Regions from separate parts of the Pseudoalteromonas sp. SR45-6 genome, predicted to be linked through region 4. Evidence: predicted binding sites of a transcription regulator. Region 4 holds the regulator's gene; each other region holds the start of a gene.
The links. Region 4 encodes sigma-54, which starts transcription at its own class of promoters, with help from an activator protein. Its sites were predicted from a motif close to GTTGGCACGNNNNTNGNNT; they were not measured.
Positions count from the first base shown of each region.

Region 1: the regulator sigma-54 is predicted to act here: its motif matches at 1,686-1,704, upstream of H5158_RS04140 (diacylglycerol kinase family protein).
Region 2: the regulator sigma-54 is predicted to act here: its motif matches at 1,941-1,959, upstream of dps (DNA starvation/stationary phase protection protein Dps).
Region 3: the regulator sigma-54 is predicted to act here: its motif matches at 1,716-1,734, upstream of H5158_RS02705 (DUF1328 family protein).

Region 1 covers NZ_JACJDM010000005.1:101,490-104,706, forward strand. The annotation lists gene H5158_RS04130 (sigma-70 family RNA polymerase sigma factor) at 1-101, opposite strand, end outside; gene H5158_RS04135 (branched-chain amino acid aminotransferase) at 465-1,466, shown strand; gene H5158_RS04140 (diacylglycerol kinase family protein) at 1,742-3,217, shown strand, end outside.
Region 2 covers NZ_JACJDM010000027.1:29,166-32,382, reverse strand. The annotation lists gene H5158_RS12660 (methyl-accepting chemotaxis protein) at 1-1,223, shown strand, start outside; gene dps (DNA starvation/stationary phase protection protein Dps) at 1,346-1,870, opposite strand; gene corA (magnesium/cobalt transporter CorA) at 2,209-3,165, shown strand.
Region 3 covers NZ_JACJDM010000003.1:156,149-159,365, forward strand. The annotation lists gene oadA (sodium-extruding oxaloacetate decarboxylase subunit alpha) at 1-1,000, opposite strand, end outside; gene H5158_RS02700 (OadG family protein) at 1,011-1,256, opposite strand; gene H5158_RS02705 (DUF1328 family protein) at 1,774-1,947, shown strand; gene H5158_RS02710 (hypothetical protein) at 2,002-2,193, shown strand; gene H5158_RS02715 (TonB-dependent receptor domain-containing protein) at 2,451-3,217, shown strand, end outside.
Region 4 covers NZ_JACJDM010000049.1:12,841-16,057, forward strand. The annotation lists gene lptA (lipopolysaccharide transport periplasmic protein LptA) at 1-293, shown strand, start outside; gene lptB (LPS export ABC transporter ATP-binding protein) at 290-1,015, shown strand; gene H5158_RS17660 (RNA polymerase factor sigma-54) at 1,082-2,578, shown strand; gene hpf (ribosome hibernation promoting factor) at 2,607-2,894, shown strand; gene ptsN (PTS IIA-like nitrogen regulatory protein PtsN) at 2,899-3,217, shown strand, end outside.

The DNA.
Region 1 (3,217 bases), on a different contig from region 4:
GCAAACAGCTTTGCGCTTGTGGCATTATACAATTTAGCAAATGCCTGTTTATTGCCCTGCGCGGTTGCACTTAGTAGAGGTAATAATTCGTCGGTTTCCATAGAGTTCCTATTATTATTGTCAGTTAGTAAACGTATGATGATGTAAAATGGATGCAAAAAACCAACTAAATGATGGGTGCTTATCATTATTTTCATGCTTTTCCACCAGTTAGCCTAGCAGTAAAATACGGCTTATCAAGTTGCGGCGATCAGTTTTATATCTGAGACTGCAGTCCTACATTCATCGTTTAGAGAGCTGGAAATGACGCCGCAAAGCAGAATAATAGGACCTACCAAAGTTAAATACTGACGAAATTGCAAAAAATCCTGTTACTTCCAATAAATGCCTTGTTTTAGTTATGGTTAAACAGTGCATGAATGTCATACAATGGGGTAAAAGTAGACCACATAAGAGAGATTAAAATGGCCGCATTCGGTACCGTATTTATGCCGCAGATGATTCAAGCACGTTTTACTGATAACGCTTGGAGCGAAAGCTCTGTTGTTCCGTCAGATAAAATTGAACTTCATGCTGGTGCACATGTTCTTCACTATTCAAGTACATGTTTTGAGGGGTTAAAAGCATTTCGCCATGAAGACGGCTCAGTCTATATTTTCCGCATGGACGCTAACATTGCCCGCATGAAACAAAGCTCGCATTTATTAAGCTTACCTGAAGTTGATGGAGCCAAGCTTGAAAAAATGATCATTGATATTGTCCGCCAGTATGCTGATGAAACGCCGTTACCACCGGGCTCTATGTATATTCGTCCAACTCATATCGGTACTGAAGCTGCCATTGGTAAAGCGGCTGTGCCGTCATTAAGTTCATTATTGTATGTGCTATTATCACCTGTGGGTGATTACTTTGCTGGTGGCGCGACTGCGTTGCGAGTATTACTAGAAGAAGATGGTATGCGCTGTGCCCCGCACATGGGTATGATCAAAAGTGGTGGTAACTACGCTAGTGCATTAGCACCCATTACGGCAGCACGCTTGCAACATCAAGCCGACCAAATTCTATTCTGCCCAGGCGGTGATGTACAAGAAACTGGTGCCGCAAACTTTATTTTAATTGATGGTAATGAAATTATTACTAAAGCGCTAGACAGCACCTTTTTACATGGCGTGACGCGCAGCAGTATTTTAACCATCGCTAAAGATTTAGGTATGACAGTATCCGAGCGCAATTTTACAGTCACTGAATTACTTGAGCGTGCTGCAAAACCGGGTACTGAAGCTGCTTTATCTGGCACTGCTGCGGTATTAACCCCAGTGGGTACTTTTATTCATAATGATAAAGAATACAAAGTGGGCAGTGGTGAAGCAGGGCCAACGACAATGCGTTTGCGCCAAGCCTTGAACGATATTCAATGGGGTAAAGCACCAGACACCCATGGCTGGTTAACCAAAATCGACGTGTAAAGTTAAACGATATGTTTTTACAAAAAAGCCTAGGTTATTTATAACCTAGGCTTTTTTATGGTCTAAGTTATTTAATAATCTATACTTTCAACTGTGTAAGTTAGCTGCACAGGTGTGTAAAAATAACGTATGTATACACAGCAAGTATCACGAAACTAATCAGCTGATATCTTAATGCTATGAAATATATATGAATATTTATTTCCATTTGATTTTTTTAGTGGCGCATAGATTGCATTTCTATTTGGGTATAACTAACGACAAAAGGAGCGTTTATGTGGGCCGCAATAAGTTACTTATTATTGGCAATTGTATTTATCATTATGGGGTGGCAGGTTAGTCCTAGCTATTTTTCGCTGCTATTCTATTGGACGGCTTTATCTTTATTACTGGTAAGCGGTGCCTATTTTTTTAATATTGCAAAAATTTTTCGTAAACGAGAAAACGGTGTTATCCCGTTTTACATTCGTTGGGCTTTCATACCTTTTTTATTGGGGGCACAAGTTTATAACGCGTGGAGCCGAAAGCACGATAAAGTACCGCCATTACAACAAATTAACGAACACTTATTTTTAGCCTGTCGCTTATTCCCTTCAGATATAGATACTTTAAAAGATAACGGTATTACCGCGATTTTAGATGTAACCTGTGAATTTGATGGACTTGAATGGTCATCAACACAAGAAAACATAAACTATTTAAATATCCCAGTGCTTGATCATCGAGTCCCAACACGTTCGCAGCTTAATCAAGCGATTAACTGGATTGCCCATCATATTAAAGATAATCGTCGTGTGGTGGTGCATTGTGCGTTGGGTCGTGGTCGTTCAGTGTTTGTGATGGCGGCTTATTTACTCAGTCAAAATAAGGAGGCTGATGTACATCAAGTGCTTGCGCAAATAAAAGAAACACGCGAAACCGCTAATTTAAATAAACACCAACTACGTCAACTAGTTAAACGCCATAGAAAGGGTGAGTTATTAATCAAAAATAAAGCGGTATTAATTGCCAATCCAGTTTCCGGCACTAAGTTATGGCAGCAAAAAGAGCATTTAATTGTTGCGCGTTTATCTGCTTATTATAACTTAAAAGTGATGATCACATCAGTCGAGAAAAATGGGATTGTGTTGGCCAAACAAGCGATAGCTGATAAGCCAGATATGATCATCGCCTGCGGCGGCGATGGCACCGTGGCAGAAGTGGCAAGTGTTTTGGTAAACACAGACTGTAAATTAGGTATTATCCCATTTGGCACGGCCAATGCTCTAGCACATGTGTTAATGGGAATTAAGTCAAAGTTGATCCCTGTGGAAGTAGCATGTGATTTGATTATTGAAGGGCAAACCAAGCAAATGGATACAGCATATTGCAATGGTGAGTTAATGCTGCTGTTAGCAGGGATTGGCTTTGAACAACACATGATTGAAAAAGCCGATCGGGATACTAAAAATGAGCTTGGTCAGTTCGCATATTTACAGGGCTTCTGGCAAGCTTTAGGCGAACAAAAAGCCCAAGATTTCACCGTACAGCTAGATGATAACGAGCCGCAGCAAATACATACCAATAGTTTAATTGTCGCTAATGCTGCACCTTTTACTACTTTACTAGCGCAAGGTGGGGGACAGCCAGATCATTACGATGGCTTGCTCGATGTTAATTGGCTCACTCCAAACCAAGACGCATCAGCCAATGTATTAAGTATTGCTGAGCTGGTATTTAGCAGTATTACCCAAGCACATTTTGCGATTAAT
Region 2 (3,217 bases), on a different contig from region 4:
AAAAGCCTAATACAACGGGTTTAGTTGAAAAAATGGGCTATGCAGCGATGGTTCCTGGTACAGATTGGATGCTAGGAACGGGCGCTTATATGGATGATATTGAAGCTGAGCTAACAAAGTACCAAGCAACAATACAAGCTCATATGAATGAAAAAGTAACGACCCTGTTATTAATTGCATTATTTTGGGTGGTGTTGACGGTGTTTTTTGCCTTAATTGCGGCAAACAATATGGTAAAACCAATTCACAATATGGTGCAAAACTTAGATGATATTGCAAAAGGCGAAGGTGATCTGACTAAGCGCTTAGAAGTGCATAGTAACGATGAAATTGGTCAATTGGGTAATTCATTTAATGTGTTTGTTAGTAAACTACATAGCATTATCACCAATGTGGCAGATGTAACCCGTGATGTAAAAGATTCATCAAATGATATCAATACACAAACACAGTTAATTGAAAATCAGTTAGTAAACCATAATCATGAAACTGAGCTGGTAGCAACGGCGATCACCGAAATGTCAGCAACATCTCAGGAAGTCGCGCAAAATACCACACAAGTGGCGGTATCAACCCAGTCAGCCACGCAAGATGTTGCCAATGCTCAAAAATGTGTAGATGTTTCTTTAGAAGAAGTTTCAAATTTAATGAGTGAGATTAATCAAGCTGCTGAACAGGTTAATTCATTAAGTGAACAATCTAAAAAAATTAACAGTGTATTAAGTGTTATCGGTGGCATTGCTGAGCAAACTAACTTACTGGCCCTTAATGCGGCTATTGAAGCTGCAAGGGCTGGCGAGCAAGGCCGTGGTTTTGCGGTTGTAGCTGATGAAGTGAGAAGTTTAGCCAGTCGTACACAAGAGAGTACGTTAGAGATTAATGAAATGCTTAATGAGTTACATACGCTAGTCACGGCTGCGGTAAAGGCAATGTTGGCAAGTCAGCAAAGCTGTAATCGCTCAGTTGAGTCATCTCGCGCAATTTCTGAAAGTTTAGGAGCGGTAACCAGCTCGGTTACTACAATTAACGATATGAGCACACAAATAGCTACCGCTGCCACAGAGCAAAGTAGTGTAACTGAGGAAATTAACCGTAACGTTTTTGCGATTCAAGAAATCGTTAATGAGCTTACTCGTTCAATTAAAACAACCTCATCAGTCAGTCATCACTTAGCTGGTCGAGGGGAGAGTTTAGGCGATTTGGTAGGTCAGTTTAAGATCTAATATAAACAAAAAATAGCGGTATTATTGTTGAGCAGTAATAAATAAAGATCAGGCTTTAAATAGCCTGATCTTTGACTTTAAATATAAATGAATCAGTTTAAACTGAACACAAAACCGCTAGATTAGCTATTGAGTTTGCCCGTTGACGATTCTAAGTGTGCACGCACAAACCATTGAAACTGTTCTAAATCGGCAAGTTGGCTAATTAGCATATCCTCAGATACAGGATCGAGCTCTGATAGCTTGCCAATCGCACTTCGGTGATCGCCATTAATCCCATTGTATACTTTATCAAGCGCAACTAAATGATCTTTTACCAAGCCCTTACCAATTGCGTAATCTTGCCATGAACGACGATCAACTATCGATTTTGGAGTACCAACCGGAACTCCGCCCAGCGTAGCGATTCGCTCGGCGATGGTGTCGGTCATTGCTCTGATCACTTCAACCTGAGGGTCGAGCATTTCATGCACGCCAATAAAATTTGGGCCAACTACATTCCAATGAATATGTTTTAGAGTCAATTGTAAATCGATCAGTGCGACCATGCGGTTATCAAGTGTAGCAATGGTATTTTTTGCAGATTCTTCATTCATACCTGGGGCAGTAAATTCAGCGATTTTGTTTGTTTCGTTATTGTTACTCATTATTCCTCCTGATTTATAAGGAATGTTCACAGCGTCTAATAAAGTCTATGAACATGCGTTAGTTTATATAAAGCAATGGCTGTGCCGATAAAAATTATTTTTTAAGTTTCTGATATTTAATAATTTATATGTTTTTTGAAGTTGGGTGATGAAAGCATTTCTTTGAAATGCCATGAAAAATATGCACTTTTTTGTAAAATCTGCAAAATAAAAGATGCTGTTACGTGTTAGCGAATTACTTACTCTCAATAATAACTGTGATACAGAAGTGTATTATCATTGTTGATTAATCATCACTTACATATACTCAACCCATCTTGTTATTAAAGGAGAAGTGCATGTTGAGATTTTTTTCTATCGAGCAGGGGGTGATCAGAGAGTTAGAGCCTTCATCCGATACCTCTCTTGAAGCATCAATCAGAAATGCACACTGGATTGACACAATCAATCCAACAGAAGATGAGCGAAACACGCTCGCAAAAACGCTCAATATAACTTTTCCTGAGTCAGGGGATGTGCAAGAGATTGAAGCTTCATCGCGATGCTTTATCGACAATGAAGGCTTGCATGTGCACGCATTGTTTATGTCGCCCAATGAAGGACGTTTTAATACGGTAACAGTGGCCTGTTTACTACAGGACAACTGTTTGCTGACCATCCGCGATGACGAGCTGGCTGACTTTCGATTGTTACGTTTAAGAGCACGTAAAGGTCAAGTAATGTGTGATACGCCAAAGCAGTTATTGGTTACATTATTTGATCAAAAAGTCGAAAACCATGCTGATATGCTCGAGGATATGCATCATCAGTTAGAGAAACTCAGTGCGTATGTACTAGAAGAAGATGACTCTGATCTAGAAGAAGCGGTCAGTCGTATCGCGCGTTTAGAGGATGCCAATGGGAAAGTGCGCTTGTGTTTAATGGATACGCGGCGCAATATTTCGTTTTTAATACGTCGTTTAGGTGTACAAAATGAGGATCGCGAATCACTACGAGAAATTGTACTTGATATAGATACGCTAATGTCTCACTGTACCTTTTTGTTTGATAAGGTGAACTTTTTGATGGATTCAACACAAGGTTTTATTAACATTGAACAAAATCAAATTATCAAAACCTTCTCTATTGCTTCGGTGGTTTTTTTACCACCTACCGTAGTCGCCAGTGTATATGGGATGAACTTTAATATAATGCCTGAGCTGCAATGGGAATGGGGTTACCCATTTGCAATTGGCATTATGTTGCTATCGGGCTTTGCCCCTTATTTATTTTTTAAACACAAAGGCTGGCTGTAGTGTGTGCCAAGGACTACTTGGCATACACGATTACACGAGTTTATATTCATTT
Region 3 (3,217 bases), on a different contig from region 4:
AATAACCTAAGTCTTCACGTACACGTGGGATCTCAAGTAATACTTCATTCAATTTATCCGCAGCACCTTGCTCTTTAAGCTGGTTTTCCATATTAGTTAACATGCCACCAGGCACTTGCGCTAATAAAATACGGCCATCAACACCTTTTAAGCTGCCTTCAAACGCGGCATATTTTTTACGAACATCGCGGAAATAAGCAGCAATCTCTTCGAGTTGATTTAAATCCAGCTCAGTATCACGTTCAGTACCTTCAACAATCGATACAATCGTTTCAGTTGCGCTGTGTCCGTAAGTCATACTCATTGATGAAATTGCGGTATCAAGCATATCAATACCTGCATCAATCGCTTTTTGGTAAGTAGCAGTACTTAAACCTGTTGTGGCATGACACTGCATTGCAATTGGGATAGAGACTGTTTCTTTTAACGCTTTGATTAACTCTTCTGCATCGTATGGTTTAAGCAAACCAGCCATATCTTTAATACAAATTGAATGACAGCCTAACTCTTCAAGCTGCTTGGCAAGCGTTAACCACATATCAAGTGTATGAACCGGGCTTACTGTGTACGAAATTGTACCTTGTGCATGTGCGCCAACTTTAATCGCAGCTTTAATAGCCGTTTCAAGATTACGAACATCGTTCATCGCATCAAAAATACGAAACACATCAACACCATTTTTGTGCGCTCGCTCTACAAATTTTTCAACAACATCATCTGCATAATGACGATAGCCTAAAAGGTTTTGACCACGTAATAACATTTGCTGTTTAGTATTTGGCATAGCTTTTTTAAGAGCACGAATACGCTCCCAAGGATCTTCACCCAAATAACGAATGCATGAATCAAAAGTAGCCCCACCCCATGATTCGATCGACCAGTAACCTGCATCATCTAATTTTTGTGCAATCGGTAGCATGTCATCCAAACGCATACGCGTTGCTAATAATGATTGATGCGCGTCTCTAAGTACTAATTCTGTTAATTTTAATTTAGCCACAAGTCATCCCTTATAGTTTTTGTTTATTTTTGTACTGAGCTATGGCAGCACTTATCGCAGCGATGTGTTCACTTGGTACACCGGGTGCTTTGATCGATGGTGTGCGCGTTGGCATTACAACCGGCTGTTCAAAGCGGCTCGCTAATTTAGACATAGCGGTAATTGCTGCAATCAACAACGAAAGAAAAACGAAAACTCCCACCATCCCAGTGAGCATTAAGTTTGCTGCAGTAGCAAGTAATTGACCTATATCCATTCTGCCCCCCCCTGATTATTTCCACCCAGCCACGCTAGGTAAAAAATCACTTTATTTAAATAATTATGCAACAATCATAACAAAGAAAAAGACCAAGTCCAACACTTTGTAAATTGGTAAAACCAATTAATACAAAGCTAACATATGCTCAGCAAAGTTAACACTCTACATTTTGCTATAATTTCATAGGATATAGATGATAAAAATACTGAGTATAGCTATAACTTATAAGTAAAAGCTTATCCGCAGCTGGAAAACCTACCGACTGAACGACTGAACAACCGCTTGATTAAATACAAATGGCTCAAAAATGAAATTGGTCTTACCAAAAAACGACTTAAATATTGATTTTTAGAGCGTCGAGTATAAGTTACAGATAAAGCTGTAAATAATTCCCACCTAATTTATGAAGAGAAATGAAATAACCCCCTATATCATTGATAAAAAAGGATTTAAATACATGGCATGTAACTAGCATTATTTACTCTGAACAAATTTACAAACCAAGGAGACGACAATGTTACGCTGGACAATTACATTTCTAGTTATTGCACTTATTGCTGCAGTGTTAGGTTTTGGTGGTATCGCAGGTGCCGCAGCAGGAATTGCTAAGATTATCTTTTTTATCTTTATTGTATTGTTAGTTATTTCACTCGTTTCAGGTGCATTGCGCGGCAATGTCCCTAAGTGATAACAATTTATTTTAAATAACAACACATTTATTATTTTTACAAGGAATTACATTATGAAATCGACAACTATTAAAACCGCTGTGATCGCTTTATTCGCTAGTTTTTTTATCATGGGTTGTGAAGACAATCATGCAGAAGAGGCCGGTGAGCGCATCGATGAAGCTGTTACCGACGTACAAAACAAAGTAGAAGACGCCTGTGAAGAAGTAAAAGAAGGCGTTAACGCTAAAGAGACTAACTGTTAATAAATATATTCAAGATTAAAAAGCGGCTTCTGAAGCCGCTTTTTTATTTAAGCTACTGTTTAAAAACAATCTTTTTATCTACCCTGCCGTATTTCATTCGTTTTACATTTCAAACTTTTCAAAATTTTATATTTTGACGCTTTAAATTATTTGTATGTCCCAACTTAATGACTATCTTTAAAAAGCTAAGAGGAAGCATCTGCAATGTGCTTCCTGTTGTATTTAGCCTAATTATTATAAATATTTGGGAGATTACAATGTTAAAAAGTAGAATTTCATCTGCAGTGAAATATGCACTTAGTGCAGGGGTTGTCTCAACCGCACTCATCTATTCACCACTTTCCACAGCACAAGAAACTGAAGTCGACAAAGACGTCGAAGTTATTTCTGTTACAGGTAGCCGTATTCGCCAACCAGGAGCTGTTTCCGCTAGTCCTATCATTTCCATTGGAGAAAAAGAACTTGGTTTTCAACAAGAACCTGAAGTTGAACAAATATTAAGAAACTTACCAGCAACAGTACCTGGTGATGGTAGTAACGTTAATAATGGTTCTGGCGGTGCAGCTACAATAAACTTACGCGGTCTTGGTGCTCAACGCTCATTAGTATTAATGAATGGCCGTCGTATGATCCCATATAACTATAATGGTGCCGTAGATAGTTCAACCATCCCCAGTGCATTAATTGAACGAATTGATATTGTTACCGGTGGAGCATCTGCCGTTTATGGTTCTGATGCAATAGCGGGCGCTGTCAACATAGTGCTAAAAGATGATTTCCAAGGGGTGGTTTTTGACGCCAAACATTCAGAAACTGGCGATGGTGACGGTGATAAAGACAGCTTCAGTATTACTCTGGGTTCTAATCTTGAAGATGACAAAGGTAATGTAGTGTTATCGCTAGGTTGGACACAACGAGATCAAATTTTATTAGGTGATAGACCATTAGGCCTGCTAGGAATTGAAACTAAAACGGGTGCTAACTATGAACAATTCTTAAATGGCGAGCCGCCAATCCCAGCTCC
Region 4 (3,217 bases):
AACTACTTGTCGCAACTGGCAGTCCGGCTTACTTTGAAGAAAAACAAACTGATGGCACAGTAATGAGTGCCAGTGCTGATGAAGTCCGTTACGATGTCGCTAAGCGCTATTTAACCTTGGTTGGCAATGCACAAGTCACTCAGGCAGGTCAAAAAATCAATGCCAGAAGCATTACCTATGATATGGACCAGCAACTGATCAGTGCTGAAAAAGGCGCAAGCTCAAGCGATCGTGTGCACACCATTTTGGTACCAGTAGACAGTAAAAAAGACGAATCTAAAGGGCAGCCATGAGTACATTAAAAGCTGAATTTCTAGCAAAAAGCTATAAAGGTCGCCAAGTTGTAAAAAGCGTGGGTTTAGAAGTTAGCGCAGGCAGCATTGTTGGCTTATTGGGTCCTAATGGCGCTGGTAAAACCACCACCTTTTATATGATTGTGGGTTTAGTTCCAAGCGACAAAGGTAAAATCAGTATTGATGATAATGACATCACCTTACTGCCAATGCACAGTCGCGCACGGTTAGGGATTGGCTACCTGCCACAAGAATCATCCATCTTCCGTAAATTAACTGTTTATCAAAACCTGATGGCTATTTTAGAAACTCGTAAAGAGCTGAATAAACAAGCCAGAGAAGAAGCGCTCGACAGCTTACTTGATGAGTTTAGCATTCAACATATCCGCGACAGCCAAGGTATGGCATTATCTGGCGGTGAACGTCGTCGAGTTGAAATTGCACGCGCTTTAGCCGCAAACCCAAAATTTATCTTACTTGATGAGCCTTTTGCTGGCGTTGATCCTATTTCAGTGTTAGATATAAAGAAGATTATTGAACACCTTAAAAACCGTGGTATTGGCGTGCTTATTACCGACCACAATGTACGAGAAACCCTTGATGTTTGTGAAAAAGCCTACATAGTTTCTCATGGGGAGTTAATTGCATCAGGTACCCCTGAGCATGTACTCGCCGACCAAACAGTCCGCGATGTTTACCTGGGCGAGCAATTTAGGCTATAAAGCCACGCTCGGCTAAGTATCTGCTAGACTTAACGATGATAACAATAAAAGGATTGTTAGAGATACATGAGGCAATCACTCCAGCTGCGCATGGGCCAGCAACTTACAATGACACCACAGCTGCAACAAGCAATTCGCTTATTGCAACTCAGTACATTGGATCTCCAGCAAGAAATTCAAGAAGCGCTCGACAGCAATCCATTGTTAGAGCTAGAAGAACATGAATATTCAGACGACACGGCTGGTAAAAACGAACAAAAACAAGATAACGATGACTTAACCGTTAGCGCATCAGCAGACGACAAGCCAAGCGAATATGAACAAGAAAGTAGCGAAGCATTAAGTAAAGAGACCTTAAGTGACGAAATGGCTATGGACGTCACCTGGGACGAATACATGAGTGCTGCGCCAAATACGTCATCTGGGCCAATGCCTGAAGATGAGTCAATTTATCAAGGTGCCTCAACTGAAACCTTGCACGAATATCTAATGTGGCAATTACAACTCACACCTTTTAGTCCAACCGATGAAGCCATTGCCATTGCGATTGTTGAAGCCGTTGACGATTCAGGTATTTTAACCTTGAGCTGCGAAGACATTGCAGAGAGCTTAAATCAAGGTAATAACGAAGAAGAAATCGAACTCGACGAAGTGCAAGCAGTGTTAAAACGCATTCAGTTGTTTGACCCTGTTGGTATTGCTGCGCGCAGCCTACAAGAATGTTTATGTATTCAATTAAATCAATTTGATCCTGCAACTCCTTGGATTAGCGAGACAAAAATGATTTTAACTGATCATATCGATTTATTAGCTAGTCGTGACTATCGCACTTTGATGAAAAAGACTAAGCTTAAAGAAGATGAACTAAAAGAAGTAATGACACTGATCCACAGCCTTAACCCAAAGCCTGCGGATACCATAGTACGCGAAGAATCAGAGTATGTTATTCCTGACGTTTCGGTGAAAAAAATTAAAGGTCGCTGGGTGGTTGAACTCAATCCAGACAGCATGCCAAAAATTAGAGTGAACAGCCAATATGCGGCGATGTCACGCTCTGTAAAATCAAGCACTGACAGCCAATTTATACGCTCGCATTTGCAAGAAGCTAAATGGTTTATTAAAAGCCTAGAAAGTCGTAACGAGACGTTACTCAAAGTAACCAACTGCATTGTTAAACAGCAGCAAGGATTCTTTGAGCATGGCCCTGAGGCCATGCGCCCTATGGTACTAAACGACGTTGCCGAAATGGTTGAGATGCACGAATCAACAATTTCTCGTGTAACCACCCAAAAATACATGCATACCCCTCGTGGTATATTTGAGTTAAAATATTTTTTCTCGAGCCATGTAAGTACTGAGAACGGCGGCGAATGCTCATCGACAGCCATTCGAGCATTGATCAGAAAATTGATCAGTGCAGAAAACTCAGCGAAACCATTGAGTGATAGTAAAATTGCAGATATATTGGCAGAGCAAGGTATCAAAGTAGCTAGACGGACTATTGCAAAATACCGCGAGTCACTGGCTATTCCACCGTCAAATCAACGTAAAAGTTTGATTTAAGGCGTAAAATCACAAGAGGAAAATGCTTATGCAACTAAATTTAACTGGTCGTCATGTAGAAATTACTGATTCATTAAGAGACTATGTAAACAATAAGTTTGCCAAGCTTGAAAGGCATTTTGATCATATCAATAATGTCCATGTCATTCTTGATGTAGAAAAGCTAAGCCAAAAAGCAGAAGCCACATTACATGTCAGTGGCGCTGAATTATTTGCCTCAACTGAGCACCAAGACATGTATGCAGCCATTGACGGACTAATCGACAAACTTGACCGTCAGGTAATTAAACACAAAGAGAAGCACGCTCGACACTAACACTATGAAATTAAGCTCACTTATTTGCCAGGACTGCAGTAAAGCTGCGGTCCTTTTTAATAGCAAAAAACGGATCATTGAATTTATCAGCCAATTGGCTCATGAACAACTTCCTCAGCTATCACAACAAGAAATCCTCAACGCACTACTGTCGAGAGAAAAACTAGGTAGTACGGGTATTGGTCGTGGTATTGCTATTCCTCATGGCCGTATGAGTGGTGTTGAAAACCCGCTAGCAATAATTATAGTGAGTGAATCACCGATTGATTTTGATGCGATAGATAATCGCCCAGTTGATATATTTGTAGCTCTCATCGTGCCAG